4 regions of the Fusibacter sp. QWL-12 genome follow, and region 4 is predicted to be linked to each of the others. Evidence: a T-box and tRNA genes for the amino acid it is inferred to sense, from the RefSeq annotation. Region 4 holds a T-box; the other regions hold tRNA genes.
What was found. The T-box of region 4 lies ahead of alaS (alanine--tRNA ligase). A T-box ahead of a tRNA ligase gene usually reads a tRNA of that ligase, here a tRNA-Ala.
Positions count from the first base shown of each region.

Region 1: it has a tRNA-Ala gene. The T-box ahead of alaS (alanine--tRNA ligase) is inferred to sense a tRNA for this amino acid. The anticodon was not compared.
Region 2: it has a tRNA-Ala gene. The T-box ahead of alaS (alanine--tRNA ligase) is inferred to sense a tRNA for this amino acid. The anticodon was not compared.
Region 3: it has a tRNA-Ala gene. The T-box ahead of alaS (alanine--tRNA ligase) is inferred to sense a tRNA for this amino acid. The anticodon was not compared.

Region 1 is NZ_CM178745.1:462,168-469,988, forward strand. It holds rRNA gene AC4PID_RS02760 (23S ribosomal RNA) at 1-2,836, opposite strand, end outside; tRNA gene AC4PID_RS02765 (tRNA-Ala) at 2,975-3,050, opposite strand; rRNA gene AC4PID_RS02770 (16S ribosomal RNA) at 3,222-4,753, opposite strand; gene AC4PID_RS02775 (hypothetical protein) at 4,758-4,922, opposite strand; gene AC4PID_RS02780 (hypothetical protein) at 5,408-5,797, opposite strand; gene AC4PID_RS02785 (DNA gyrase subunit A) at 5,844-7,821, opposite strand, start outside.
Region 2 is NZ_CM178745.1:2,319,782-2,327,602, reverse strand. It holds gene cdaA (diadenylate cyclase CdaA) at 1-117, opposite strand, end outside; gene AC4PID_RS11345 (chorismate mutase) at 218-583, opposite strand; tRNA gene AC4PID_RS11340 (tRNA-Phe) at 729-804, opposite strand; tRNA gene AC4PID_RS11335 (tRNA-Ile) at 812-888, opposite strand; tRNA gene AC4PID_RS11330 (tRNA-Ser) at 902-990, opposite strand; tRNA gene AC4PID_RS11325 (tRNA-Arg) at 996-1,072, opposite strand; tRNA gene AC4PID_RS11320 (tRNA-Gly) at 1,082-1,156, opposite strand; tRNA gene AC4PID_RS11315 (tRNA-Tyr) at 1,164-1,248, opposite strand; tRNA gene AC4PID_RS11310 (tRNA-Thr) at 1,260-1,335, opposite strand; tRNA gene AC4PID_RS11305 (tRNA-Asp) at 1,343-1,419, opposite strand; tRNA gene AC4PID_RS11300 (tRNA-Val) at 1,448-1,523, opposite strand; tRNA gene AC4PID_RS11295 (tRNA-Glu) at 1,527-1,601, opposite strand; tRNA gene AC4PID_RS11290 (tRNA-Met) at 1,619-1,693, opposite strand; tRNA gene AC4PID_RS11285 (tRNA-Leu) at 1,702-1,788, opposite strand; tRNA gene AC4PID_RS11280 (tRNA-Asn) at 1,804-1,878, opposite strand; rRNA gene rrf (5S ribosomal RNA) at 1,904-2,020, opposite strand; rRNA gene AC4PID_RS11270 (23S ribosomal RNA) at 2,177-5,094, opposite strand; tRNA gene AC4PID_RS11265 (tRNA-Ala) at 5,233-5,308, opposite strand; rRNA gene AC4PID_RS11260 (16S ribosomal RNA) at 5,514-7,045, opposite strand; gene AC4PID_RS11255 (YczE/YyaS/YitT family protein) at 7,583-7,821, shown strand, end outside.
Region 3 is NZ_CM178745.1:2,850,937-2,858,757, reverse strand. It holds gene AC4PID_RS13715 (phosphotransferase) at 1-883, opposite strand, end outside; gene AC4PID_RS13710 (AI-2E family transporter) at 998-2,113, opposite strand; tRNA gene AC4PID_RS13705 (tRNA-Gly) at 2,302-2,376, opposite strand; tRNA gene AC4PID_RS13700 (tRNA-Val) at 2,390-2,465, opposite strand; tRNA gene AC4PID_RS13695 (tRNA-Leu) at 2,472-2,555, opposite strand; tRNA gene AC4PID_RS13690 (tRNA-Arg) at 2,581-2,657, opposite strand; tRNA gene AC4PID_RS13685 (tRNA-Cys) at 2,666-2,740, opposite strand; tRNA gene AC4PID_RS13680 (tRNA-Lys) at 2,748-2,823, opposite strand; tRNA gene AC4PID_RS13675 (tRNA-Gly) at 2,828-2,901, opposite strand; tRNA gene AC4PID_RS13670 (tRNA-Gly) at 2,905-2,979, opposite strand; tRNA gene AC4PID_RS13665 (tRNA-Leu) at 2,984-3,067, opposite strand; tRNA gene AC4PID_RS13660 (tRNA-Val) at 3,077-3,152, opposite strand; tRNA gene AC4PID_RS13655 (tRNA-Glu) at 3,156-3,230, opposite strand; tRNA gene AC4PID_RS13650 (tRNA-Asn) at 3,266-3,340, opposite strand; rRNA gene rrf (5S ribosomal RNA) at 3,449-3,565, opposite strand; rRNA gene AC4PID_RS13640 (23S ribosomal RNA) at 3,721-6,639, opposite strand; tRNA gene AC4PID_RS13635 (tRNA-Ala) at 6,778-6,853, opposite strand; rRNA gene AC4PID_RS13630 (16S ribosomal RNA) at 7,059-7,821, opposite strand, start outside.
Region 4 is NZ_CM178745.1:359,024-366,844, reverse strand. It holds gene AC4PID_RS02195 (pilus assembly FimT family protein) at 1-328, shown strand, start outside; gene AC4PID_RS02190 (hypothetical protein) at 300-953, shown strand; gene AC4PID_RS02185 (type IV pilus twitching motility protein PilT) at 953-2,017, shown strand; gene AC4PID_RS02180 (transglutaminase-like domain-containing protein) at 2,034-2,828, shown strand; gene AC4PID_RS02175 (DJ-1 family glyoxalase III) at 2,851-3,393, shown strand; gene AC4PID_RS02170 (hypothetical protein) at 3,529-4,380, opposite strand; gene AC4PID_RS02165 (RrF2 family transcriptional regulator) at 4,547-5,008, shown strand; gene nifS (cysteine desulfurase NifS) at 5,028-6,203, shown strand; gene nifU (Fe-S cluster assembly scaffold protein NifU) at 6,206-6,652, shown strand; T-box leader at 6,703-6,909, shown strand; gene alaS (alanine--tRNA ligase) at 6,956-7,821, shown strand, end outside.

The DNA of each region.
Region 1 (7,821 bases), 100 kb from region 4:
TCATGGGGTCTTACTCCATTTCTGGATGGGAAATCTCATCTTAAGGGGGGCTTCGCGCTTAGATGCCTTCAGCGCTTATCCCGTCCAAACTTAGCTACTCAGCTGTGCCTTTGGCAAGACAACTGATCCACCAGAGGTTTGTCCATCCCGGTCCTCTCGTACTAAGGACAGCTCCTCTCAAATTTCCTACGCCCACAGCAGATAGGGACCGAACTGTCTCACGACGTTCTGAACCCAGCTCGCGTGCCTCTTTAATGGGCGAACAGCCCAACCCTTGGGACCTACTTCAGCCCCAGGATGAGACGAGCCGACATCGAGGTGCCAAACCTCCCCGTCGATGTGGACTCTTGGGGGAGATAAGCCTGTTATCCCCGGGGTAGCTTTTATCCGTTGAGCGATGGCCCTTCCATGCGGTGCCACCGGATCACTAAGCTCTACTTTCGTACCTGCTCGAAATGTCTCTCTCGCAGTCAAGCTCCCTTTTGCCTTTACACTCTTCGCGCGATTTCCAACCGCGCTGAGGGAACCTTTAGGCGCCTCCGTTACTCTTTAGGAGGCGACCGCCCCAGTCAAACTGCCCACCTGACATTGTCCTGAATCAGGGTAACTGATTACAGTTAGAATAACGTTATATCAAGAGTGGTATCCCAACGGTGACTCCATTAAGACTGGCGTCCTAACTTCTAAGTCTCCCACCTATCCTGTACATGATATACCATTATCCAGTGCCAAGCTACAGTAAAGCTCCACGGGGTCTTTCCGTCTAGCTGCGGGTAACCGGCATCTTTACCGGTACTACAATTTCACCGAGTCTATTGTTGAGACAGCGTCCAAATCGTTACGCCTTTCGTGCGGGTCGGAACTTACCCGACAAGGAATTTCGCTACCTTAGGACCGTTATAGTTACGGCCGCCGTTTACTGGGGCTTCGGTTCTATGCTTCGATTGCTCTAACACTTCCCCTTAACCTTCCAGCACCGGGCAGGCGTCAGCCCCTATACATCATCTTTCGATTTAGCAGAGACCTGTGTTTTTGGTAAACAGTCGCTTGGACCTATCCTCTGCGGCCACCACTAGCTCTGAACCTGTGATGGCACCCCTTCTCCCGAAGTTACGGGGTCATTTTGCCGAGTTCCTTAACAATAGTTTTCTCGCTCGCCTTAGTATTCTCTACTCTCCTACCTGTGTCGGTTTACGGTACAGGCACCTGCTCCCTCGATAGAAACTTTTCTCGACAGTGTGATATCTGCTACTTCGCTACTATTTTCACTCCCCATCACAGCTCACCCTTACAAGAGGCGGATTTGCCTACCTCTCAGACTCGCTGCTTGGACGCACTCAACCAATCGTGCGCTTAGCATAACCTCCTGTGTCATTCCCTCTCTCAAACGGTTCTCGGTGGTACAGGAATCTTTACCTGTTGTCCATCGCCTACGACTTTCGTCCTCGGCTTAGGTCCTGACTTACCCTGAGCGGACGAACCTTCCTCAGGAAACCTTAGGTTTTCGGCGGACGGGATTCTCACCCGTCTCTCGTTACTCATGCCAACATTCTCTCTTCTATACAGTCCACACGTCCTTACGATCGTGCTTCACCCCGTATACAATGCTCCTCTACCAATTAGATTACTCTAATTCCATAGCTTCGGTAGTAAGTTTGAGCCCCGGTAATCTTCGGCGCAGGATCACTCGACTAGTGAGCTATTACGCACTCTTTAAATGTATGGCTGCTTCTAAGCCAACATCCTAGTTGTCTGGGCAATCCCACATCCTTTTCCACTTAACTTACATTTTGGGACCTTAGCTGATGGTCTGGGCTGTTTCCCTTTTGACTATGAATCTTATCACACATAGTCTGACTCCTGAGTATAAGATATCGGTATTCGGAGTTTGATAGTCTTCGGTAGCCGGTGAAAGCCCCTAGGACATTCAGTGCTCTACCCCCGTATCTCTTTACCTCAAGGCTAGCCCTAAAGCTATTTCGAGGAGAACCAGCTATCTCCGGGTTCGATTGGAATTTCTCCGCTATCCACATGTCATCCCAACCTTTTTCAACAGATATGGGTTCGGGCCTCCAAGAGGTTTTACCCTCGCTTCACCCTGCACATGGATAGGTCACCCGGTTTCGGGTCTACGCCATACAACTCATTCGCCCTTTTCAGACTCGCTTTCGCTGCGGCTCCGTGCCTGAAGCACTTAACCTTGCTGCATAACGTAACTCGTTGGCCCGTTCTACAAAAAGTACATGGTCGTTCTTTAACGAACTTCCATTGCTTGTAAACATAGGGTTTCAGGTTCTTTTCACTCCCCTCTCGGGGTTCTTTTCACCTTTCCCTCACGGTACTATTCACTATCGGTCACTAGGTAGTATTTAGCCTTGGCAGATGGTCCTGCCTGCTTCCCACAAAGTTTCACGTGCTCCGTGGTACTCCGGATCAGTCTCGCTATACTTCTCTTTTCGCTTACGTGGCTCTCACACTCTTCGGCCTGCTTTCCCAAGCAGTTCTGCTAAGATACATTTTCACTTTATCGACTGTCCACACCCCTTCGTCCGAAGACTTAGGTTTGGGCTATTTCCCGTTCGCTCGCCACTACTTAGGAAATCACTTTTGTTTTCTCTTCCTTCAGGTACTTAGATGTTTCAGTTCCCTGAGTTCCCTTCCTATAACCTATGAATTCAGTTATGGATGACTGGACATTACTCCAGCCGGGTTGCCCCATTCGGATATCTACGGATCTACACTTGCTTGCAGCTCCCCGTAGCTTTTCGCAGCTTACCACGTCCTTCTTCGGCTCCTAGTGCCAAGGCATCCGCCCTATGCTCTTATTATCTTGACCATTTGATATTATTTTACTAATATCGGGTTTTTTACTTCTTTCGATTTAGACTCTCATCTAAATCTACACTTTTTAATGTCTTCTCTATATGCAGTTTTCAAGGTACATGGTTTTTTCACAAGTATCAACTACTTGTCATGGTGGAGATTAAGAGATTCGAACTCTTGACCCCCTGCGTGCAAGGCAGGTGCTCTCCCAGCTGAGCTAAACCCCCATGAGAAATCGAAGATTTCTCAGTCGAACGTACGAATCGCTTGCGATTCGAGGAGACTATTGTCTCGATGTTCGTTCCGAAAAAATCATCTTTTAATGTTTTTTATTCAATTAAGCATCTTATCTCTAAGACCCTCAAAATTGAACAGCGCAAATGTCTATTTCTCCTTAGAAAGGAGGTGATCCAGCCGCACCTTCCGATACGGCTACCTTGTTACGACTTCACCCCAGTCATTGGTTTCACCTTCGACAGCTCCCTCCTTGCGGTTAGGCCACTGGCTTCGGGCGCCCCCAACTTCCATGGTGTGACGGGCGGTGTGTACAAGACCCGGGAACGCATTCACCGCGACATTCTGATTCGCGATTACTAGCAACTCCAACTTCATGTGGGCGAGTTTCAGCCCACAATCCGAACTGGGATCGGCTTTTTAGGATTCGCTCCATCTTACGACTTCGCTGCCCGTTGTACCGACCATTGTAGCACGTGTGTAGCCCAGATCATAAGGGGCATGATGATTTGACGTCATCCCCACCTTCCTCCGTGTTATCCACGGCAGTCTGTCTAGAGGGTCCAGCATTACCTGATGACAACTAAACATAAGGGTTGCGCTCGTTGCGGGACTTAACCCAACATCTCACGACACGAGCTGACGACAACCATGCACCACCTGTCTCCTCTGTCCCGAAAGACATAGCCGGCTAAGGCTACTTCAGAGGGATGTCAAGACCTGGTAAGGTTCTTCGCGTTGCTTCGAATTAAACCACATGCTCCGCTGCTTGTGCGGGTCCCCGTCAATTCCTTTGAGTTTCACACTTGCGTGCGTACTCCCCAGGCGGAATACTTAATGCGTTTGCTGCGGCACCGAGTTTTGACGCCCGACACCTAGTATTCATCGTTTACGGCGTGGACTACCAGGGTATCTAATCCTGTTCGCTACCCACGCTTTCGTGCCTCAGCGTCAGTTACAGTCCAGTAAGTCGCCTTCGCCACTGGTGTTCCTCCTAATATCTACGAATTTCACCTCTACACTAGGAATTCCACTTACCTCTCCTGCACTCAAGCCTATCAGTTCCAAAGGCTTACATTGGTTGAGCCAATGCCTTTCACCCCTGGCTTGATAAGCCGCCTACGCACCCTTTACGCCCAGTGATTCCGGATAACGCTTGCCCCCTACGTATTACCGCGGCTGCTGGCACGTAGTTAGCCGGGGCTTCCTCCTATGGTACCGTCATTTGTTTCTTCCCATAGGACAGAGTTTTACAACCCGAAGGCCTTCATCACTCACGCGGCGTTGCTGCATCAGGCTTGCGCCCATTGTGCAATATTCCCCACTGCTGCCTCCCGTAGGAGTCTGGACCGTGTCTCAGTTCCAGTGTGGCCGATCACCCTCTCAGGTCGGCTACTGATCGTCGCCTTGGTAAGCCGTTACCTTACCAACTAGCTAATCAGACGCGGGCCCATCTCATACCGATAAATCTTTGTCGGCTACATCATGCGATGCTACCGACTTATAAGGTATTAATCACCGTTTCCAGTGGCTATCCCTTTGTATGAGGCAGGTTGCCCACGCGTTACTCACCCGTCCGCCGCTTTCATAAGCTTCGCTTTGACCGAAGTCTCCACTCCACTTAATCACGCTCGACTTGCATGTGTTAGGCACGCCGCCAGCGTTCATCCTGAGCCAGGATCAAACTCTTAAAATTAATTTTAAGTTTTGCCTGTTATCTCAAAACGAGCTAACTTGCTTTTTTGCTTCTCAATTTCCCAAGAAGCGTTTCCGTTTTTTATCACTTCTTTTGCTGCTACTAGAGCCTCAAAAGGTTGACGAGAATTTTTCAATTCTTTTTGGTTTTTTTCATTTGCGCTATTCAATTTTCAAGGTCCTATTTATCTGCTTAGTTGTAAAGTTATAACTTTTAAAAGTTAGTGTTTACAACGGTGACAGCTATTTGATTATAGCAAACTTAGTTTTTAATGTCAAGAGAAACTTTAAATTTTTATTTGCTATTTTCTTTTGTTTTGCCAGCTTCAAAAGTTACTTGGTGAAGCGACTTGTTTATATTAACATCTAGTTATGATAGAGTCAATACCTTTTTCACATAATTTTTACTGGATTTTAAAGAAAGTCAATTCGTAATTTTCAGACATTTCCACAGTGTTATTTAAAATCTGCTTTCTAATTATTTCCTTCCTATATATGATGATGAACTTCATCAATACGACAGATGAAAACAGCAGCATCTATATTAACGAGATTGACTATAACCACAAAGTTTTTCAAGATCAATGAGGTGTGTGAACTTATAAAATAGAAAAAAGACCTCTGTTAGATATAACAGAGGTCTTTAAATTTATGATTAAATCAAATCAAAAATTTCGCGTGTAGTCACCTCATAGGTTACATATCTATTAAAGTAAGTTCTTTTACTAATGAGAATTTCATAGCCATCTTTTTCGAAAATCATACCTCTACCATAAACAGAAACAAAGTGCCATCCCATTTTGTTCATGGTTTCAGTATATACAGCATCACTTCCAACTAAGCCAATAAAGAAAAGCCCTTTCATTGATACTTTATGAATTGTAGTTTTTTTATTGGTTTCAACTTTTAATATACCTGATATCAAATCCAAGTATTTCAACTCATAGGTTACCTTTAAAATTAAAACAACAAGTGCAGCAATAACAAATACACTGAATGCTTTTTTTCTAGACTCACTATTATTACATAATTTGCAATTTGTCATTTTGACCTCCATATACAAACCTACGATTAATGGTATACCCCTTTAGTTATCCTTTAATCCATTTATTAATAGTTATTTTCTCTAGTGGATCAATTTCTTCACCCGATTTAGGAATATCTGATATTCTAAATCGATCAATATTCTCAAATGGATGATGTTCTGTCTTAAATAGGGCAGACATTGTACTGCCTTTTTTCAATCTCATGACTTGAATGCCTTTTGTATTTTTGGTTACCTTCTCTGTAACAAGTGAGGTGTTAAATACAATTGCTCTTATTTCTTTGCTTGATTCTCTAATAGCTGTTAAATCCGATTCCTCAGATAAATATAACATTTTTGCCAGTTTTGCTTCATCAGAATACGCTTTAACCAGTTTTTTTCGATTTGTCTTTGTTTTATAAGCTTCAAGAGGTACTCTTGCAACCTTTCCATTCTCAAATCCAAAGATCATAAATCCACTAAAATCATTTGTCACAACGCAATAAACGACTTCCTCTTCAGGATCCATTTCCAAAATATTAGGAAGATATACACCCAAACTACTTACTCGATGATCATCTATCTCATGAAGTTTCATTTTATATGCATTAAATTGATTTGTAAAAAAGATGATTTCGTCTTTATTCGATCCATCAAGTTCTTGTAGTATTTCATCTTCTTCCTTCATTTTATGCTCTCCACTTGAACGTAAAGATACCAAAGAGACTTTCTTTAAATAGTTATGCGCAGTAAAAAACACTTTAAGGTTATAATCTTCTATGTGCTCTTCAGGAATATGTCTTACAATTTCCTCTTCAGTTACCAACTCAGTTTTTCGAGGAGACCCATATTTTTTAGATACAGTTTGAAGATCCTTAATGATGAGTTTATCGATTTTCTTTTCGTTACTAATTAAGTCTCTTAATCTTTCTATTTCAGCTTCTAAATTAGATATTTCAGAGATTCGATCAAGGATATACTCTTTATTAATATTTCTCAATCTTATATCGGCAACAAAATTCGACTGTATTTCATCAATTTTAAATGCGTCCATCAAATTGGGTACGACCAGTTTTTCTTGCTCTGTTTCTCTAATGATTTTGATTGCCATATCAATATCTAATAGGACACTCTTTAAACCGTATAACAAATGTAGCTTCTCAGATATCTTATCAATATCGTACAATGCACTTCTAGAAATACAGTTTCTTCTGTAAAGTAACCATTCCGTTAGAATGCTTTTAACGCCTAAGACCATAGGCTTTCCACCGATAAGTAAATTGAAGTTACAAGGAAAACTATCTTCTAAGGTTGTAAACTTAAATAATTTAGGAATTAATTTGTCAGCATCTGTGCCGCGTTTTAAGTCAATCGCAATTTTCAAACCTTTAAGATCTGTTTCGTCTCTGATATCGTTAATTTCCTTGATTCTACCTTGTTTAATCATATCAACAATTTTTTCGATGATTTGTTCAACAGTAGTCGTATATGGAATTTCTGTAATTTCAAGCATATTTTCTTGCTTGTTATAATGTATTCTACCTCTAACTTTAAACGAACCAACACCTGCATCGTAAATCTTTTGCATATCTTCTCGGTTGTAAATAATTCTACCACCAGTTGAAAAATCAGGCGCCGGCATGATGTCTAAAAGATCTACTCCAGGATTTTTAATAAATGCAATGGTCGCATCGCAAAGTTCAGTCAAGTTAAAGCTCGGGAAATTACTCGCCATACCTACTGCAATTCCTTTGTTTGGATTCGCAAGGATATTAGGAAATGTTGTCGGTAATAAAGTTGGCTCCTTCATTGTACCATCATAGTTATCTACGAAATCTACGGTATTTTTATCAATGTCCTTGAAGATTTCCTCGCAGACTTCTTCGAGTTTAACCTCTGTATAACGAGGTGCTGCAAACTTCATATCTCTTGATGTGATCTTACCAAAGTTACCTTTTGAATCAATGTAAGGTAGTAATAGTGCTTCATTGCCTTTGGCAAGTCTAACCAAAGTAGCATAAATGGCTTGATCCCCGTGAGGATTA
Region 2 (7,821 bases), 2.0 Mb from region 4:
TAATCCTAATAATTTGTAAAATACAAAGGCAATAATTCCAATATCAATAATATAATTTAATTTAACTTCTGATAAGAAAGCCATCATTGTGTCAAACAATGAATTAATAAATTCCATAAACACCTCAAAAATTCTTTAATAAATACCATTTCAAGTATACTATTAATGGGTTCAATTTACATGAGCTAACTGAGAATCTTAATATAATTGTAATTCTTTATCTATTATTGCTTTGTCTCAGCCTACTATGCCTCATTATTGATTCATACAGTTCAACTAAAAAATTCAAATCCTCTTGATTTACTAAAATCTTATTCTCTATGGCCAAATTCTTCACTCTTTCTAGCAATCTATTCTCTCGTTCTGAATCTAAAACTTCAATTTGCTGTTCTCTTTTGTATTCTCCAACTAAATCTGTGATGCTATACCTCTCTGAAAGTAATCTGATAAGATTCTTATCGATTTCATCTAATTGATTTCTATATTGTATTAACGGAGAATCCAATATATTAGAATCGTTTAATGTATTATTTCCCAATTCTCTTTTCTCTCTTTCCTCTTCTTTAAATCCATTTTGATTCATAATTATGTTTCCTTTGCACTTACACAGATTTAGTGTTTTGGTTATATTGAGATAATCCATATTATCTTTGTAATATTAATACTATAACTTATTTGACAAAAAAGTAAAAGACCAACGACTAAGAAATCTTAATCATTGATCTAGATGGTGCCCAGAGGCGGAATCGAACCACCGACACGGGGATTTTCAGTCCCCTGCTCTACCGACTGAGCTATCTGGGCATAATTGTGGTGGGCATAAGTGGACTCGAACCACCGACCTCACGCTTATCAGGCGTGCGCTCTAACCAGCTGAGCTATACGCCCACAATTATTTAAATGGCGGAGAGGGTGGGATTCGAACCCACGTGGGCTTGCACCCTAACGGTTTTCAAGACCGCCCCGTTATGACCGCTTCGGTACCTCTCCTTATATGGCGCGTCCGTAGGGACTCGAACCCCAAACCCCCGCCTTAGAAGGGCGGTGCTCTATCCAGTTGAGCTACGGACGCCTATTAAATTGGAGCGGAAGACGAGATTCGAACTCGCGACCCTCGCCTTGGCAAGGCGATGCTCTACCACTGAGCCACTTCCGCATATTTTTGGTGGAGGGAGAAGGATTCGAACCTTCGAAATCTCAGATAACGGATTTACAGTCAGCCCCCTTTGGCCACTCGGGAACCCCTCCACTTTGAAAAATGGAGCCGGTGATGGGACTCGAACCCGCGACCTACTGATTACAAGTCAGTTGCTCTACCAATTGAGCTACACCGGCATATAAATGGCGATCCAGAAGGGACTCGAACCCTCGACCTCTAGCGTGACAGGCTAGCGTTCTAACCAACTGAACTACTGGACCGCGATGAACTTATTTCTAAGTTCAAAAATGGTGGAAGTTATAGGGATCGAACCTATGACCCTCTGCTTGTAAGGCAGATGCTCTCCCAGCTGAGCTAAACTTCCAAATGGTGACCCCTAGGGGAATCGAACCCCTGTTACCGCCGTGAAAGGGCGGTGTCTTGACCGCTTGACCAAGGGGCCTAGGATGAAAATATTCATGGTTGCGGAGGCAGGATTCGAACCTGCGGCCTTTGGGTTATGAGCCCAACGAGCTGCCACTGCTCCACTCCGCGATAAAAGTTGGTGCCGAGGACCGGAATCGAACCGGTACGGTGTCGCCACCGCAGGATTTTAAGTCCTGTGCGTCTGCCAGTTCCGCCACCACGGCAACTTTTAAATAAAATGGCTCCAAGGGAGGGATTCGAACCCTCAGCCTATCGGTTAACAGCCGAGTGCTCCACCATTGAGCTACCTTGGAATATAAGTTGTAAAAACAACTTTTTAACTAGCAACGTTCTACTCTCCCAAGCAGCTGCCCGCTAAGTACCATCGACGCTGGAGGACTTTACTTCTGTGTTCGGTATGGGAACAGGTGTTGCCCCTCCGCCATCGTCACTAGATATGAATTTGCTTTGCAAATTCAGCCGTGGGTCTGTTTACGAAGTAAATAGACTAGGCTTTCTATTAAAACATCATAAAATGATGGTTTCAACAGTTTAAGGTATATACCCTAAAAACTACATACAGATCATTCATTAAAAGTTTTAGTAAAAATCTTGGTCAAGACCTCGACCTATTAGTACCTGTCAGCTGAATGCATTACTGCACTTACACCTCAGGCCTATTACCACATTATCTTCATGGGGTCTTACTCCATTTCTGGATGGGAAATCTCATCTTAAGGGGGGCTTCGCGCTTAGATGCCTTCAGCGCTTATCCCGTCCAAACTTAGCTACTCAGCTGTGCCTTTGGCAAGACAACTGATCCACCAGAGGTTTGTCCATCCCGGTCCTCTCGTACTAAGGACAGCTCCTCTCAAATTTCCTACGCCCACAGCAGATAGGGACCGAACTGTCTCACGACGTTCTGAACCCAGCTCGCGTGCCTCTTTAATGGGCGAACAGCCCAACCCTTGGGACCTACTTCAGCCCCAGGATGAGACGAGCCGACATCGAGGTGCCAAACCTCCCCGTCGATGTGGACTCTTGGGGGAGATAAGCCTGTTATCCCCGGGGTAGCTTTTATCCGTTGAGCGATGGCCCTTCCATGCGGTGCCACCGGATCACTAAGCTCTACTTTCGTACCTGCTCGAAATGTCTCTCTCGCAGTCAAGCTCCCTTTTGCCTTTACACTCTTCGCGCGATTTCCAACCGCGCTGAGGGAACCTTTAGGCGCCTCCGTTACTCTTTAGGAGGCGACCGCCCCAGTCAAACTGCCCACCTGACATTGTCCTGAATCAGGGTAACTGATTACAGTTAGAATAACGTTATATCAAGAGTGGTATCCCAACGGTGACTCCATTAAGACTGGCGTCCTAACTTCTAAGTCTCCCACCTATCCTGTACATGATATACCATTATCCAGTGCCAAGCTACAGTAAAGCTCCACGGGGTCTTTCCGTCTAGCTGCGGGTAACCGGCATCTTTACCGGTACTACAATTTCACCGAGTCTATTGTTGAGACAGCGTCCAAATCGTTACGCCTTTCGTGCGGGTCGGAACTTACCCGACAAGGAATTTCGCTACCTTAGGACCGTTATAGTTACGGCCGCCGTTTACTGGGGCTTCGGTTCTATGCTTCGATTGCTCTAACACTTCCCCTTAACCTTCCAGCACCGGGCAGGCGTCAGCCCCTATACATCATCTTTCGATTTAGCAGAGACCTGTGTTTTTGGTAAACAGTCGCTTGGACCTATCCTCTGCGGCCACCACTAGCTCTGAACCTGTGATGGCACCCCTTCTCCCGAAGTTACGGGGTCATTTTGCCGAGTTCCTTAACAATAGTTTTCTCGCTCGCCTTAGTATTCTCTACTCTCCTACCTGTGTCGGTTTACGGTACAGGCACCTGCTCCCTCGATAGAAACTTTTCTCGACAGTGTGATATCTGCTACTTCGCTACTATTTTCACTCCCCATCACAGCTCACCCTTACAAGAGGCGGATTTGCCTACCTCTCAGACTCGCTGCTTGGACGCACTCAACCAATCGTGCGCTTAGCATAACCTCCTGTGTCATTCCCTCTCTCAAACGGTTCTCGGTGGTACAGGAATCTTTACCTGTTGTCCATCGCCTACGACTTTCGTCCTCGGCTTAGGTCCTGACTTACCCTGAGCGGACGAACCTTCCTCAGGAAACCTTAGGTTTTCGGCGGACGGGATTCTCACCCGTCTCTCGTTACTCATGCCAACATTCTCTCTTCTATACAGTCCACACGTCCTTACGATCGTGCTTCACCCCGTATACAATGCTCCTCTACCAATTAGATTACTCTAATTCCATAGCTTCGGTAGTAAGTTTGAGCCCCGGTAATCTTCGGCGCAGGATCACTCGACTAGTGAGCTATTACGCACTCTTTAAATGTATGGCTGCTTCTAAGCCAACATCCTAGTTGTCTGGGCAATCCCACATCCTTTTCCACTTAACTTACATTTTGGGACCTTAGCTGATGGTCTGGGCTGTTTCCCTTTTGACTATGAATCTTATCACACATAGTCTGACTCCTGAGTATAAGATATCGGTATTCGGAGTTTGATAGTCTTCGGTAGCCGGTGAAAGCCCCTAGGACATTCAGTGCTCTACCCCCGTATCTCTTTACCTCAAGGCTAGCCCTAAAGCTATTTCGAGGAGAACCAGCTATCTCCGGGTTCGATTGGAATTTCTCCGCTATCCACATGTCATCCCAACCTTTTTCAACAGATATGGGTTCGGGCCTCCAAGAGGTTTTACCCTCGCTTCACCCTGCACATGGATAGGTCACCCGGTTTCGGGTCTACGCCATACAACTCATTCGCCCTTTTCAGACTCGCTTTCGCTGCGGCTCCGTGCCTGAAGCACTTAACCTTGCTGCATAACGTAACTCGTTGGCCCGTTCTACAAAAAGTACATGGTCGTTCTTTAACGAACTTCCATTGCTTGTAAACATAGGGTTTCAGGTTCTTTTCACTCCCCTCTCGGGGTTCTTTTCACCTTTCCCTCACGGTACTATTCACTATCGGTCACTAGGTAGTATTTAGCCTTGGCAGATGGTCCTGCCTGCTTCCCACAAAGTTTCACGTGCTCCGTGGTACTCCGGATCAGTCTCGCTATACTTCTCTTTTCGCTTACGTGGCTCTCACACTCTTCGGCCTGCTTTCCCAAGCAGTTCTGCTAAGATACATTTTCACTTTATCGACTGTCCACACCCCTTCGTCCGAAGACTTAGGTTTGGGCTATTTCCCGTTCGCTCGCCACTACTTAGGAAATCACTTTTGTTTTCTCTTCCTTCAGGTACTTAGATGTTTCAGTTCCCTGAGTTCCCTTCCTATAACCTATGAATTCAGTTATGGATGACTGGACATTACTCCAGCCGGGTTGCCCCATTCGGATATCTACGGATCTACACTTGCTTGCAGCTCCCCGTAGCTTTTCGCAGCTTACCACGTCCTTCTTCGGCTCCTAGTGCCAAGGCATCCGCCCTATGCTCTTATTATCTTGACCATTTGATATTATTTTACTAATATCGGGTTTTTTACTTCTTTCGATTTAGACTCTCATCTAAATCTACACTTTTTAATGTCTTCTCTATATGCAGTTTTCAAGGTACATGGTTTTTTCACAAGTATCAACTACTTGTCATGGTGGAGATTAAGAGATTCGAACTCTTGACCCCCTGCGTGCAAGGCAGGTGCTCTCCCAGCTGAGCTAAACCCCCATGAGATAAATTACTCCGTAATTTATCGAACCCGACGTGGGAAATCCTTTGGATTTCTAGGAGGGCATAAGTTCAAGCGTTTTTCTCGTTCTTAAGCTTCCTTTTCCGACTTGTTCGAAAATTGGGTGGTAACTTTTTATTCAATTAAGCATCTTATCTCTAAGACCCTCAAAATTGAACAGCGCAAATGTCTATTTCTCCTTAGAAAGGAGGTGATCCAGCCGCACCTTCCGATACGGCTACCTTGTTACGACTTCACCCCAGTCATTGGTTTCACCTTCGACAGCTCCCTCCTTGCGGTTAGGCCACTGGCTTCGGGCGCCCCCAACTTCCATGGTGTGACGGGCGGTGTGTACAAGACCCGGGAACGCATTCACCGCGACATTCTGATTCGCGATTACTAGCAACTCCAACTTCATGTGGGCGAGTTTCAGCCCACAATCCGAACTGGGATCGGCTTTTTAGGATTCGCTCCATCTTACGACTTCGCTGCCCGTTGTACCGACCATTGTAGCACGTGTGTAGCCCAGATCATAAGGGGCATGATGATTTGACGTCATCCCCACCTTCCTCCGTGTTATCCACGGCAGTCTGTCTAGAGGGTCCAGCATTACCTGATGACAACTAAACATAAGGGTTGCGCTCGTTGCGGGACTTAACCCAACATCTCACGACACGAGCTGACGACAACCATGCACCACCTGTCTCCTCTGTCCCGAAAGACATAGCCGGCTAAGGCTACTTCAGAGGGATGTCAAGACCTGGTAAGGTTCTTCGCGTTGCTTCGAATTAAACCACATGCTCCGCTGCTTGTGCGGGTCCCCGTCAATTCCTTTGAGTTTCACACTTGCGTGCGTACTCCCCAGGCGGAATACTTAATGCGTTTGCTGCGGCACCGAGTTTTGACGCCCGACACCTAGTATTCATCGTTTACGGCGTGGACTACCAGGGTATCTAATCCTGTTCGCTACCCACGCTTTCGTGCCTCAGCGTCAGTTACAGTCCAGTAAGTCGCCTTCGCCACTGGTGTTCCTCCTAATATCTACGAATTTCACCTCTACACTAGGAATTCCACTTACCTCTCCTGCACTCAAGCCTATCAGTTCCAAAGGCTTACATTGGTTGAGCCAATGCCTTTCACCCCTGGCTTGATAAGCCGCCTACGCACCCTTTACGCCCAGTGATTCCGGATAACGCTTGCCCCCTACGTATTACCGCGGCTGCTGGCACGTAGTTAGCCGGGGCTTCCTCCTATGGTACCGTCATTTGTTTCTTCCCATAGGACAGAGTTTTACAACCCGAAGGCCTTCATCACTCACGCGGCGTTGCTGCATCAGGCTTGCGCCCATTGTGCAATATTCCCCACTGCTGCCTCCCGTAGGAGTCTGGACCGTGTCTCAGTTCCAGTGTGGCCGATCACCCTCTCAGGTCGGCTACTGATCGTCGCCTTGGTAAGCCGTTACCTTACCAACTAGCTAATCAGACGCGGGCCCATCTCATACCGATAAATCTTTGTCGGCTACATCATGCGATGCTACCGACTTATAAGGTATTAATCACCGTTTCCAGTGGCTATCCCTTTGTATGAGGCAGGTTGCCCACGCGTTACTCACCCGTCCGCCGCTTTCATAAGTTTCACTTTGACCGAAGTCTCCACTCCACTTAATCACGCTCGACTTGCATGTGTTAGGCACGCCGCCAGCGTTCATCCTGAGCCAGGATCAAACTCTTAAAATTAATTTTAAGTTTTGCCTGTTATCTCAAAACGAGCTAACTTGCTTTTTGCTTCTCAATTTCTTGCGAAGCGTTTCCGTTTTTTTATCACTTCTTTTGTTGCTACTAGAGCCTCAAAAGGTTGACGAGAATTTTTCAATTCTTTTGGTTTTTTTCATTTGCGCTATTCAATTTTCAAGGTCCTATTTGTTAACCTTCACGTCCGCAATGTCTTGCGGCGACTTTATTATGATATCATCGTTCGTTTTCGTTGTCAATATCTTTTTCAAGTTTTTTTCACATTTTATTTACATGCTTTTTACATCTTTTTATGTGATTTTGAAGGCGCACTGTCTAGTGCTTGTTTATAATACCAAATTCCATTTTTGAAGTCAACACCCAAAATAAAAGAAAATATATTCAGTTTATTCAAAATAGTAGTGCAATTTTTTTCTTCTACTATATGTTGATTTTTTCATCATTATAATCTTTGCTTTAGATTTTAAATCAACTATGTTATTGTATAATTAGGGTATCGAAACAACAGACTCAGGAGGTCTTATGCAAAAAGAAGCCTTAATAAAGACACTAATCAGACTCCCTAAATTGATGTTTGGTTTTTTAATTATTGCGATTGGTATCACACTTACCTTATATGCAGATATGGGTTTAAACCCCTGGGGAACATTTCATCAAGGTGTTTCTGAAATCACAGGAATTAAATTTGGAGCTGTATCTCAATTAACTGGATTGGTTATTATCATCATCTCTCTTTTTATTAAACTCTATCCAGGTGTCGG
Region 3 (7,821 bases), 1.4 Mb from region 4:
CAAAAAATTTGTCTGACAAAGTTTTGGACCAACTACATAAATCAATCCCTAATCTATAGAGATTAAATCTCAGTTCTTTGTTGAAGCTGTCATCCACCTGCAAAACACTCGTATAACCTTTAAAAAAATGTGGAATTAGCTTTGGTTCAACTAGAAAATATCTTCTATACAGATTTACAATGTCATAATACTCATTATAAATGACCGTCTTTTCAAAATCTAAGAATGATTCTAAAGTTAAACCTTCTTCTATACTCATTTTAATAATAATATTTCTTCCATCTAAATCTCTATGACAATATCTACCTTCTGTAAGAACTCTTATGTTATCATATTCCTTTCTAATGACCATAATTGCTCTTTTTATCTCAGGTATACTCGATAAATCTTGATCATTAATATTCTTGATTAAACGCTCAGTATCCTCCATTATAAATGATTTATAAGATGAACATTTACTTTGCTTTTCCGTTTTCAAATCTCCAAAATAATCAAAAGATTTCAAACTGTGAAGTCTTGCCAGTTTAATTCCAATTTGCTCAAAAATTGCCCTTTTCTGATCTAAATCTAAATCATCAAGGATATGATCTAAAAGCCATCCTTCAATGTAATTATAAATAATCCACTCAGTACCATCTTCTAACTCGCCTTGATGCAAAACTCTAAGAGGATTAAATGCGTAGGTTTGAGGAAGTATGTTGATTTCACGATCTCTTTTTAGCGGTTTATAAAAATACTTTATAATATAGTGATCACTTGAAACCCTCACATGATAGACCAAATTGCGTTTAAGCTCATGATTACCACAAGGAAGGATTTCAATAATATTTTCTTTAAAAAGATTGTAAAATAGGCCTTTAGTCTCTTGAACTCTATCTTCCATACTTCCCTCCAAATTTTTACTAGTAAGATGGTAATACACGCTATTATTTATTGTTACACATTCTTAGATGTAATTGTAATTCTCTTTTTGCTTGTTTTGTTTGTTTTGATTTATTTAATTATTTTCACCAACATGTTTTAGTCTATTCTTAACCGCTTTACTTGAAGCTGTATAAAGTACTGCCATTAAAGGAACACCTAATAGCATTCCAGGGATACCAAACAATCCACCACCTACAGTAATCGCTAAGAATACCCAAAAGCCACTAATTCCAATTGCATCGCCAACTACTTTTGGATAAATCAGATTTCCTTCAATTTGTTGTAATATAACGATAAAAATAACAAAGAAAAGTGCTTTAGATGGACTTTCCATTGCAATAATTAATACAGAAGGTACAGTTCCAATAAATGCTCCAACAACTGGGATCAAGCTAGTAACCGCTACTAAGACACTAACTAACGGCGCATAAGGTATTTTAAATAATATAAGTCCAATAAAACAAAGTGTCCCCAGTATCATGGCTTCAGTGAGTTGACCACCTACAAACTTTGAAAATGTTCTTTCAGTCATCTGCATTAACTCACTTAAATATTTACTTACCTTTTTAGGTGCAAGCGCTTTATTTAAATCGGATACTATTTTAATAAGTTTTTCCTTTTGCCCCAATATATATGCCGAAAATATTATTCCCATAAATGTTATTAATGCACTAGATGTGATTCCTAGAGTTACATCAATCACTTTAATAAACGTATTTGCTGTAAACGATGAAAGTCCTACAAAAATTTCTTTAAAATTATCAAATAATTGAGCTGTGAGATCGCTTGATAAATTTAAGTCTTCATAAATATCAGTTCCCCACTCTGTCAATTTAACCGCATAATCAGGTAGTTTATCAATTAGTGTTTTAGCACTCGCCGCTACTTGCGGTACGATAAAGATAATAATAAGTGTAAAAGCCAATAATGTAATTAGATATGTTGACAATAAACTAACCATTCGACTTTTTTTATGTAGAGCTTTTAACTTAGAAGTGGATTTGATCATTTTTTCAATTTTTCTCATAAGCAAATTAAGAACAAAAGCAATTGCGATTCCAACTATTAGTGGTGTAAGCACAGAAAATAACTTTGATAAGAGTTTTGCTACAACTTCATAATACATAACGCCCCAAAATAGGATTATCGCATAAGTTACAATGGGAAAATATTTTTTAAATACTGACATTTTATACTCCTTAAATTGCTATATTCTTTTTTTACTCATTCTACTTTCTTCTATCATTATTATATCCAAATATCTAATCTTAAGTCAATTTATGCAAAAATAAAATCATATTAGAATACCATTAGAAGCTACAATCAAATATATAAATGCGGGTAAATAAAAAGACGAACACATTGTGTTCGTCTAAATGGAGCGGAAGACGAGATTCGAACTCGCGACCCTCGCCTTGGCAAGGCGATGCTCTACCACTGAGCCACTTCCGCAGATGAAATTAAATGGTGGAAGTTATAGGGATCGAACCTATGACCCTCTGCTTGTAAGGCAGATGCTCTCCCAGCTGAGCTAAACTTCCACAAAATGGTGCGGGTAGAGGGACTTGAACCCCCACGAACCAGTCACTAGATCCTAAGTCTAGCGCGTCTGCCAATTCCGCCATACCCGCGATTGTAATACTATAAAAACCTAAATGGCGCGCCCTAAGGGATTCGAACCCCTAACCTTCTGATTCGTAGTCAGACACTCTATCCAATTGAGCTAAGAGCGCATAAATTTTGGAGGCGGCGACCAGATTTGAACTGGTGAATAAGGGTTTTGCAGACCCGTGCCTTACCACTTGGCTACGCCGCCAAAAAAATGGTGATCCATCCGCGACTCGAACGCGGGACACCCTGATTAAAAGTCAGGTGCTCTACCGACTGAGCTAATGGATCACGATGGAGCGGGTGAAGAGAATCGAACTCTCACAACCAGCTTGGAAGGCTGGGGCTCTACCATTGAGCTACACCCGCAAGTGGAGCGGAAGACGAGATTCGAACTCGCGACCCTCGCCTTGGCAAGGCGATGCTCTACCACTGAGCCACTTCCGCAAATTGGTGCGGGTAGAGGGACTTGAACCCCCACGAACCAGTCACTAGATCCTAAGTCTAGCGCGTCTGCCAATTCCGCCATACCCGCGTATTAAAATGGTGGAAGTTATAGGGATCGAACCTATGACCCTCTGCTTGTAAGGCAGATGCTCTCCCAGCTGAGCTAAACTTCCAAATGGTGACCCCTAGGGGAATCGAACCCCTGTTACCGCCGTGAAAGGGCGGTGTCTTGACCGCTTGACCAAGGGGCCTAAATACTTTGGTAAAATACCAACCGATAAATAAATGGCTCCAAGGGAGGGATTCGAACCCTCAGCCTATCGGTTAACAGCCGAGTGCTCCACCATTGAGCTACCTTGGAATAAGCTTAACTTGTTAAGATTAGCCGACGTCGCAAATACAATTTGCGTGAAGGCACAAGTAACAAATATCAGCACTTTTGAAATTTTCATATAGTATGAGAATTTCTAACTAGCAACGTTCTACTCTCCCAAGCAGCTGCCCGCTAAGTACCATCGACGCTGGAGGACTTTACTTCTGTGTTCGGTATGGGAACAGGTGTTGCCCCTCCGCCATCGTCACTAGATAAAATTTCACGTAGTGAAATTTGCCGTAGGTCTGTTTACGAAGTAAATAGACTAGGCTTTCTATTAAAACATCATAAAATGATGGTTTCAACAGTTTAAGGCATATACCCTAAAAACTACATACAGATCATTCATTAAAAGTTTTAGTAAAAATTTGGTCAAGACCTCGACCTATTAGTACCTGTCAGCTGAATGCATTACTGCACTTACACCTCAGGCCTATTACCACATTATCTTCATGGGGTCTTACTCCATTTCTGGATGGGAAATCTCATCTTAAGGGGGGCTTCGCGCTTAGATGCCTTCAGCGCTTATCCCGTCCAAACTTAGCTACTCAGCTGTGCCTTTGGCAAGACAACTGATCCACCAGAGGTTTGTCCATCCCGGTCCTCTCGTACTAAGGACAGCTCCTCTCAAATTTCCTACGCCCACAGCAGATAGGGACCGAACTGTCTCACGACGTTCTGAACCCAGCTCGCGTGCCTCTTTAATGGGCGAACAGCCCAACCCTTGGGACCTACTTCAGCCCCAGGATGAGACGAGCCGACATCGAGGTGCCAAACCTCCCCGTCGATGTGGACTCTTGGGGGAGATAAGCCTGTTATCCCCGGGGTAGCTTTTATCCGTTGAGCGATGGCCCTTCCATGCGGTGCCACCGGATCACTAAGCTCTACTTTCGTACCTGCTCGAAATGTCTCTCTCGCAGTCAAGCTCCCTTTTGCCTTTACACTCTTCGCGCGATTTCCAACCGCGCTGAGGGAACCTTTAGGCGCCTCCGTTACTCTTTAGGAGGCGACCGCCCCAGTCAAACTGCCCACCTGACATTGTCCTGAATCAGGGTAACTGATTACAGTTAGAATAACGTTATATCAAGAGTGGTATCCCAACGGTGACTCCATTAAGACTGGCGTCCTAACTTCTAAGTCTCCCACCTATCCTGTACATGATATACCATTATCCAGTGCCAAGCTACAGTAAAGCTCCACGGGGTCTTTCCGTCTAGCTGCGGGTAACCGGCATCTTTACCGGTACTACAATTTCACCGAGTCTATTGTTGAGACAGCGTCCAAATCGTTACGCCTTTCGTGCGGGTCGGAACTTACCCGACAAGGAATTTCGCTACCTTAGGACCGTTATAGTTACGGCCGCCGTTTACTGGGGCTTCGGTTCTATGCTTCGATTGCTCTAACACTTCCCCTTAACCTTCCAGCACCGGGCAGGCGTCAGCCCCTATACATCATCTTTCGATTTAGCAGAGACCTGTGTTTTTGGTAAACAGTCGCTTGGACCTATCCTCTGCGGCCACCACTAGCTCTGAACCTGTGATGGCACCCCTTCTCCCGAAGTTACGGGGTCATTTTGCCGAGTTCCTTAACAATAGTTTTCTCGCTCGCCTTAGTATTCTCTACTCTCCTACCTGTGTCGGTTTACGGTACAGGCACCTGCTCCCTCGATAGAAACTTTTCTCGACAGTGTGATATCTGCTACTTCGCTACTATTTTCACTCCCCATCACAGCTCACCCTTTACAAGAGGCGGATTTGCCTACCTCTCAGACTCGCTGCTTGGACGCACTCAACCAATCGTGCGCTTAGCATAACCTCCTGTGTCATTCCCTCTCTCAAACGGTTCTCGGTGGTACAGGAATCTTTACCTGTTGTCCATCGCCTACGACTTTCGTCCTCGGCTTAGGTCCTGACTTACCCTGAGCGGACGAACCTTCCTCAGGAAACCTTAGGTTTTCGGCGGACGGGATTCTCACCCGTCTCTCGTTACTCATGCCAACATTCTCTCTTCTATACAGTCCACACGTCCTTACGATCGTGCTTCACCCCGTATACAATGCTCCTCTACCAATTAGATTACTCTAATTCCATAGCTTCGGTAGTAAGTTTGAGCCCCGGTAATCTTCGGCGCAGGATCACTCGACTAGTGAGCTATTACGCACTCTTTAAATGTATGGCTGCTTCTAAGCCAACATCCTAGTTGTCTGGGCAATCCCACATCCTTTTCCACTTAACTTACATTTTGGGACCTTAGCTGATGGTCTGGGCTGTTTCCCTTTTGACTATGAATCTTATCACACATAGTCTGACTCCTGAGTATAAGATATCGGTATTCGGAGTTTGATAGTCTTCGGTAGCCGGTGAAAGCCCCTAGGACATTCAGTGCTCTACCCCCGTATCTCTTTACCTCAAGGCTAGCCCTAAAGCTATTTCGAGGAGAACCAGCTATCTCCGGGTTCGATTGGAATTTCTCCGCTATCCACATGTCATCCCAACCTTTTTCAACAGATATGGGTTCGGGCCTCCAAGAGGTTTTACCCTCGCTTCACCCTGCACATGGATAGGTCACCCGGTTTCGGGTCTACGCCATACAACTCATTCGCCCTTTTCAGACTCGCTTTCGCTGCGGCTCCGTGCCTGAAGCACTTAACCTTGCTGCATAACGTAACTCGTTGGCCCGTTCTACAAAAAGTACATGGTCGTTCTTTAACGAACTTCCATTGCTTGTAAACATAGGGTTTCAGGTTCTTTTCACTCCCCTCTCGGGGTTCTTTTCACCTTTCCCTCACGGTACTATTCACTATCGGTCACTAGGTAGTATTTAGCCTTGGCAGATGGTCCTGCCTGCTTCCCACAAAGTTTCACGTGCTCCGTGGTACTCCGGATCAGTCTCGCTATACTTCTCTTTTCGCTTACGTGGCTCTCACACTCTTCGGCCTGCTTTCCCAAGCAGTTCTGCTAAGATACATTTTCACTTTATCGACTGTCCACACCCCTTCGTCCGAAGACTTAGGTTTGGGCTATTTCCCGTTCGCTCGCCACTACTTAGGAAATCACTTTTGTTTTCTCTTCCTTCAGGTACTTAGATGTTTCAGTTCCCTGAGTTCCCTTCCTATAACCTATGAATTCAGTTATGGATGACTGGACATTACTCCAGCCGGGTTGCCCCATTCGGATATCTACGGATCTACACTTGCTTGCAGCTCCCCGTAGCTTTTCGCAGCTTACCACGTCCTTCTTCGGCTCCTAGTGCCAAGGCATCCGCCCTATGCTCTTATTATCTTGACCATTTGATATTATTTTACTAATATCGGGTTTTTTACTTCTTTCGATTTAGACTCTCATCTAAATCTACACTTTTTAATGTCTTCTCTATATGCAGTTTTCAAGGTACATGGTTTTTTCACAAGTATCAACTACTTGTCATGGTGGAGATTAAGAGATTCGAACTCTTGACCCCCTGCGTGCAAGGCAGGTGCTCTCCCAGCTGAGCTAAACCCCCATGAGATAAATTACTCCGTAATTTATCGAACCCGACGTGGGAAATCCTTTGGATTTCTAGGAGGGCATAAGTTCAAGCGTTTTTCTCGTTCTTAAGCTTCCTTTTCCGACTTGTTCGAAAATTGGGTGGTAACTTTTTATTCAATTAAGCATCTTATCTCTAAGACCCTCAAAATTGAACAGCGCAAATGTCTATTTCTCCTTAGAAAGGAGGTGATCCAGCCGCACCTTCCGATACGGCTACCTTGTTACGACTTCACCCCAGTCATTGGTTTCACCTTCGACAGCTCCCTCCTTGCGGTTAGGCCACTGGCTTCGGGCGCCCCCAACTTCCATGGTGTGACGGGCGGTGTGTACAAGACCCGGGAACGCATTCACCGCGACATTCTGATTCGCGATTACTAGCAACTCCAACTTCATGTGGGCGAGTTTCAGCCCACAATCCGAACTGGGATCGGCTTTTTAGGATTCGCTCCATCTTACGACTTCGCTGCCCGTTGTACCGACCATTGTAGCACGTGTGTAGCCCAGATCATAAGGGGCATGATGATTTGACGTCATCCCCACCTTCCTCCGTGTTATCCACGGCAGTCTGTCTAGAGGGTCCAGCATTACCTGATGACAACTAAACATAAGGGTTGCGCTCGTTGCGGGACTTAACCCAACATCTCACGACACGAGCTGACGACAACCATGCACCACCTGTCTCCTCTGTCCCGAAAGACATAGCCGGCTAAGGCTACTTCAGAGGGATGTCAAGACCTGGTAAGGTTCTTCGCGTTGCTTCGAATTAAACCACATGCTCCGCTGCTTGTGCGGGTCCCCGTCAATTCCTTTGAGTTTCACACTTGCGTGCGTACTCCCCAGGCGGAATACTTAATGCGTTTGCTGCGGCACCGAGTTTTGACGCCCGACACCTAGTATTCATCGTTTACGGCGTGGACTACCAGGGTATCTAATCCTGTTCGC
Region 4 (7,821 bases):
AAAAGCATTAGATGAGAGCGTGTATATCGGCGAGAGTATTTTTGAGGCGATTGATTTGGATAGCGATCTTGATCATTTGAAAAACTTAAAGGTCATGAAGCATGCTATATTTACAAGTGAAAATGATTATAAAGTTGTGAAAGTTTACTTTGATAAAGACTTTGTTACAGTTGATGCAGATAGTGCCTATAGATATATTCTGCAGCTCAAATCAATCGATACACAAGCCTTAACTTATTCAAAGTCAACTTATGAGTTACAAGTTGTTGATACTGAGTCTAAAGAAGCGGAGCCTATTTATGAGATCGAAATGGAAAAATATCGATAAAAATAAAATGCTAGTATCAGAGAGAGGAAGCTCTTCTGTTCTTGTCATTATGATTATGCTCCTTTTGATCACTTTTGGCGTATTAGCAATGATGTCGTCTTATTCAAACCTTAAAATTGCTAGAAAACATGCTGATTGGACAAAAGGATATTATGCGCTTGAAAATATTGCACAGAAAAAGCAGATCGATGTAAAGAATGCCTTTTTGGAAGTCGCTCAGCTCAATAAAGATAACGATGTAACTGTTCAAAAGCTAATGGGTGCACTGGATTTTAGTGAGGTTGAGCAAACGAATATTACCACCTTAATAGACGAAGGTATAAGTGAAGAACGGATTCAACAAACCATTTGGTTATATAGTCTATACAAAGCTTTATATGATACACAGCAAGTAACTTTTAATTATGATGCTAGCATTATTCGGAGTGGGATTGATGAAAGTGCTGTGCCCAATATGAGTTTTGTGATAACCGATATGGACACACAAAGAGAGCTTAAGGTTTCGTATGATTTGCCATTAAATGCAGAGTTAAAGTTCCCTTCAATAAAGGAATGGCGAGAGATACCAAAAGCGTTTGAATACAGTGATGAATTAGAATTTGGCGATCCAAAGGGGAATGAATGATGATAGGTTTAGAAGAATTATTAGAGCTCGCGATTGAGAAGGATGCATCCGATGTGTTTATAACCGTTGGTGTACCGCCAACCCTTAAAGTGCATGGTTCATTTGAAAAAATTGGTGATGTGAAGTTGATGCCCGATGATACAGAGCACTTGGTTAAACAGCTTTTCAGAAAGCAAGAACACTATCAAGAGTTTCTAGAAAAAGGTGAAAAGGATTTTTCTTATTCATTGAGCAATGTTGGCCGGTTTAGAGTGGATGCCTATACGCAAAGGGGATCGCATGCTGCCGCTATAAGAGTTTTGAAATTTGATAAACTAGATATTGATCGATTGAGAATTCCAAAATCGGTTTTGGATATCCGGAAGAAGACAAAGGGATTAGTCCTAATTACTGGTCCTACAGGTAGTGGTAAATCGACGACACTTTCATGTATCATCGACTTAATTAACAAAGAGCGTTCTTGTCATATTTTAACATTAGAAGATCCGATTGAATATATTCATAGACATGACAAAAGTATAGTAGACCAAAGAGAAATTGGAATTGATACGCGAAGCTATGCTGATGGGCTTAGATCGGCATTAAGACAAGCACCTGACGTTATCCTAATCGGTGAAATGAGAGATTATGAAACGATCTCAATTGCACTTACTGCCGCTGAAACCGGTCATTTGGTTCTGTCTACGTTACATACGGTTGGGGCTGCTAAAACAATTGACCGTATCATAGATGTCTTTCCACCCAATCAGCAACAACAAATTAGGATTCAATTGTCCACGGTTTTGCAAGGGGTAGTGTCTCAACAGTTAATCCCTTCAGAAGAGTTGGGCAGAGTACCTGCTTTTGAAATAATGGGGATGAATCATGCCATTCGTAATATGATTAGAGATGGTAAAATTCCACAGATAGAAGCGGCAATCCATTCAGGTAAAAGTGTTGGTATGATCAGTATGGATGCAAGCCTAGCGGATCTTTATAACGATGGAAAAATTAGTAAAGACGATGCTTTGCTTCACTGCATTAATTATGATACAATTAAAAGATATTTAGGTGAGCCCGATTAATAAGGAGGTGCTTATTATGTTTAAGAAAACCTTAATCATTAGCTTTTTACTGCTGGTTACAGTGATGGGTGCAGCTTTTGGTGAAACAAAGCCGACCATAGATACATCGTCACTTGATAAAGGAATCGTCAATATAACTTATAAAGCCACAGATGGACTTAAGTACAAAGTGTTAATCGCTAAGGATGACACAAAGATCACATATCCATTTGCTGCTGATGGCAAAACTGAGACGTTTCCACTTCAGCTTGGTAATGGCACTTATAAAGTTGGATTATTAAGAAATGTGAGTGGAACAAAATACGTTTATGTTACACAGCAAAGTGTTACTTTGAATCTTAAAGACCCCAATATTGTATATTTGAATTCTGTTCAAAATGTCAATTGGAATGATGATTTGAAAGCGATAGAATTTGGTCAGGATTTGCTAAAGAAAAGTACGACGGATAGCAACCGTCTTGAAATCCTTTATAAATACCTTGTTAAGAATATGAGTTATGATTATGATAAAATCCCTTATCTGACACCGGATTATATTCCAAGTGTTGAAAAGACTTTTGAAGACTTAAAGGGCATCTGTTATGATTATTCAGCTTTATTTGCCTCTATCGAAAGAGAACAAGGGATTCCAACTAAGCTGGTTAAAGGCTATTCCAAGTATGTAGAAGGCTATCACGCTTGGAATGAAATACTGATTGATGGCAAATGGTATATTATAGACAATACCGTTGATAGTACTTGGAAAGGGAGCTCGTCAACTGTCGTTATGAAGAAAAATGAGAAGTACTATACGAAAGTATATGAATATTAATCGCTTTCATTAGGAGGTTGACATGGTTTATGTATTTTTCGCCGATGGTTTTGAGGAGATTGAAGCCCTAACCGTCGTAGATATATTGAGACGGGCAGATATTAGAACCCATATGATTGGTATCAATGCAAATCAGGTAACTGGTTCACATGGCATTACAGTTCAAATGGATGGCACATTAAAGGATATCTCCTCTTTAAACGATGCGTTGATGCTTGTTTTACCAGGTGGCATGCCAGGTGCGAAGCATTTGGCTGAAAGTGATGCTCTTAGGAATCTTTTGCAAGAAGCATATGAGACGGATATTCACATCGCAGCTATATGCGCGGCACCGACCGTTCTTGCTAAACATAATTTAATTAAGGGTAGAAAAGTTACTTGTTATCCTGGATTTGAGAGTCAACTTCATGATTTTGTTCACCTTGAGGATAAGGTTGTACAAGATGGTGAGTTGATCACTGGAAAAGGTCCGGGAGCGGCAATGGATTTTGCTCTCAAAATTGTTGAAACTCTAAAGGGTCACAAGGTGAGTGAACAGCTATCGAAAGCATTGATTCACAAATAAAGGATATTAGAATTTTAAAGAAAAAAATAAGAGCTATTACCATTTTATTTGGTAATAGCTCTTTTATTAAGCCACAATCTAGCTTGTGGTAAAATCTGAGGGTTCGATGCCCGAAGATTTTTTTGGGGATGCATTTTATTTACGCCAATAAATACTCTTTGCGCCGCGAACTTTAGTGCCCTTAGCGACGAGATCCTCTTCCTTAGTGCTTGTGCCTACAGAGATTACCAGTTCGTAATAATCATAGAGTTCACCAAGGGTTGTATTTGTCGGTGCATCAAGCTCTTTATAAGTTGCAGAAGCTGCACCGGCAAGTGCCCTCAGATATATTTCAGAGAGCTCTTGAGCGCGTGTTTCAGTAGTTCCCGCAGCTATGATGATTGCAACTCCAAGCGTGTCTTCTTGAGGAATGATGTCGGCTGCAATGACATCGTGATTTTTGAGTAGAGTGTTGGTTGCCGTTTCTTTCATGGCCTCCGTAATTTCAAATACGACTTCAGGTGCATCCGTCGACTCTCTAAAAATCGAATCGCCATTATCAAGTGAATCCTTACCTTCTAGATTGACGTTTAAATCCTCAAAAGGTGAAGTATAGCGAACCAATAAAACGATAAAAATAACGATGATTGCAAGTAGGATTATATGTGTTTTTGTTATTTTAAAGCCCTTTTTCTTAGCGATAGGCTGTGGTGCCAACTCTTCTATTTTTCTGTCCAGTCGATCCTTAATTGATGTAAAACGATCTAAAGTTCCAGATATTTCGTCAGCTTTGATCAGCTCGATGGCTTTTGTACATATAGCCTCAGCTTCTACATAGCGCTGTCTTTTTTCAAGAAGTCGTATGGCACTTTCGTATGTTTTAGAAATTTTTGGCGTATAGTTTTCAAATATCTCAAGATAGAGCTCAAGCGCTTTTTCTTCATTGATCATTTCCATCTTTTGTGCTTTTTGTGTTAGAGTAAAAAGTTCGTTCATTCTTTCAGACATAGCTCACCTCTTAAAATAGTTTCATAAGGTATATCGGTTTAATGAGTCAGAAAGTTAACAATTTCTTTAAATAAGCTTTGGGTTTTAAAGTTGACGCATTTAATCGGATATATTATAATTATTATGATTTCTTAGTAAAAAACTAGGATTTAAAGGAGAAACCATTTTGAAATTATCTACACGAGGCCGTTATGGTCTAAAGGCGATGTTTGATCTTGCACTAAACTATGGCGATGGTCCAATTTCACTAACTAGCATAGCTGAAAGACAAGCGATTTCAGTTAACTATCTAGAACAATTGATATCGCCTTTAAGAAAAGCTGGACTGGTTGAAAGCGTTAGAGGAGCTCAAGGCGGCTACATGCTTGCTAAAGGTCCAACCGAGATAACTGTTGGCGTTATTTTAACGACTTTGGAAGGTCCCTTAGCGCCTACGGATTGTGTTGTAATGGATACAGAAGAAGAGGTTTGTGATCACTCGAGGTATTGTGTCACAAAGGTCATTTATGAAAAGATTTATGAAAGCATTACAAGTGTCGTAAATTCAATTACTTTACAACATATGATAGACGACTATCAAACCAATCAGGAGAGTCTTATCATTAATAGCATTTGTGAATGCAAATAACGTTTTGGAGGGGTAAGAAGTGAGAAAAATTTACTTAGATTATTCAGCGACAACACCAGTTAAAGAGGAAGTTGTCCAAGAAATGCTTCCTTATTTTACCGAGACATTCGGCAATGCTTCAAGCATACACAGTTTTGGACAGGACGCTAAAAGAGCTTTAGAAAATGCACGTTCTCGCGTAGCTGCAACCATGGGTACAGCAGCGGATACGATTTATTTTACAGCTGGTGGTTCTGAATCCGATAACTGGGCATTAAAAGGGGTTATGCATGCGAACAAAGCAAAGGGTAACCATATTATTACGACTAAAATAGAGCATCACGCAATTCTTCATACATGTGAGGCACTTGAAAAAGAAGGCTTTGAAGTCACTTATTTGGATGTTGATGCCTATGGACAAATAGATTTAGAGGCACTTAAAGCAGCGATGAAACCGACGACAGTTCTGGTTTCAATCATGTTCATTAATAATGAAATTGGAACGATGCAAAAAATCGAAGAAATTTCAAAAATCGTTCATGAAGGTGGCGCAATTTTCCATACTGATGCCGTACAAGCTTATGGCAATGTCAAAATAGATGTAAATGCACTTGGGATTGACTTGATGAGCGTCTCTAGTCACAAAATTTATGGACCAAAGGGCGTGGGTGCACTTTACATTAAAAAAGGGATTCGCATTCACAACCTTATAGAAGGTGGCGCACAGGAAAGAAAACGTCGTGCAGGTACTGAAAATATAGCTGGTATCATGGGCTTTGCGAAAGCCGCAGAGCTAGCTGATCAAAATCTTGAAACGCACGTTGCTAAGCTGGTTGCGCTTAGAGAAAGATTGGTTAAAGGTATTTTAGAATCGGTTGATTATGTAAAATACAACGGTCATCCTACTGAACGTCACCCTGGCAATGTAAACGTTTGCTTTGAGTTTATTGAGGGAGAAGCGCTACTACTTAGTTTGAATGCAAAAGGGATTGGTGGTTCAAGCGGTTCAGCGTGTACGTCTGGTTCACTTGATCCTTCGCATGTGTTGCTTGCGATTGGGTTACCACATGAAATTGCACACGGGTCACTTCGTCTGACAATTGGCGATTTTACGTCAGAGGAAGATGTGGATTATACAATAGAAGCTTTAAAAGAGGTAGTTCAAAAATTAAGAATGATGTCCCCTTTATATGACAGGGTACAGGGAGGAAAGTAAGCATGTATACTGAGAAGGTAATGGATCATTTCATGAACCCAAGAAACGTTGGAGAAATTGAAAATGCTGATGGTGTTGGCGAAGTAGGCAATGTGAAATGTGGCGACATCATGCGCATCTATATAAAAGTTGAAAACGATCATATCAAAGATATAAAGTTTAAAACATTTGGTTGTGGTTCTGCTATAGCAGCTTCATCTATCGCAACAGAGCTTATTATGGGACTGAGCATTGAAGATGCTTTAAAGGTTACAAATAAGCAAGTTGTAGATGCTTTAGGTGGATTACCTCCAGTTAAAGTACATTGCTCTGTACTTGCTGAGCAAGCGCTTAAAGCTGCAATTTATGATTATGCACATAAAAATGGCAAGACTTATGCTGGACTTGAGGGCTTTGATCCACACGAAGAGCACGATCATGATCATGAAGTTGTCGATATCGAGTTTTAAAAAATATTTGTTCTTTAAAAATAAATGTGTTAAAATGTGATAAGAATAAATGACAGGCATAGACGAAGAGGAGTAGATTCAACGATAGAGAGCGTATGTGTGGTGGAAATGCGCAAGAATCGAAGCAGCTTCCGAGCCCATTTTCTGAACGGATAGTAGGAAAGTGCGTTTTGCAAACGTTATGATGCAGTTTAACCTTCAAAGTGATTGGGCGTTGCCCAATAAGTAGGGTGGTACCGCGATAAGTCGTCCCTACATTTTCTTTGGAGGTTTTTTTGTACGATAAATTGGGGAGGTCACATTATGAAAAAAATGGGTTTAAATGAAATTAGAAAAGCATTTTTAGAATTTTATGAATCAAAAGGTCACTATGTTACTTCAAGTTATTCGCTTGTACCGCATGGCGATAAGAGTTTGTTACTTGTAAATGCAGGTATGCAACCACTCAAAAATTATTTCACAGGTGTTGAAGTGCCACCGAATTCAACGATGGCAACTTGTCAAAAATGTATTCGAACTGGCGATATCGATAACGTAGGAAAAACAGCTAGACATGCAACTTTTTTTGAAATGTTAGGGAACTTTTCTTTTGGTGATTATTTTAAAGAAGGCTCAATTAAGTACGGTTGGGAGTTTATCACTGAAGTTTTAGAAATGCCTGTAGAAAAGCTTTGGCCATCTGTTTATTTAGAAGATGATGAAGCGTTTGCAATTTGGAGAGATGTCATCGGCATTCCAGAAGAAAAAATTACGCGCCTTGGTAAAGCGGATAACTTCTGGGAGATCGGAACAGGTCCATGTGGTCCTTGCTCAGAAATCTATTTCGATAGAGGCGAAGCGTATGGTTGTGGCGATCCTAATTGCCGTCCTGGCTGTGAGTGTGAAAGATTCCTTGAATTCTGGAATCACGTATTTACTCAATTCGATAGAGATGAAAATGGCAATTATAGTGAGCTTGAGAAAAAGAACATTGATACAGGAATGGGGCTAGAAAGAATCGCTTGTATCATGCAAGATGTGGATACTATTTTCGAAGTTGATACGATTAAGTTGATTAGAGATGCTGTTATTTCAAATTCAGGCGTTGTATATGGTAAAGATAGAGACAGAGATATCTCAGTTAGAATCGTTACAGATCACGTTAAAGCAGTTACGTTCATGGTTGGCGA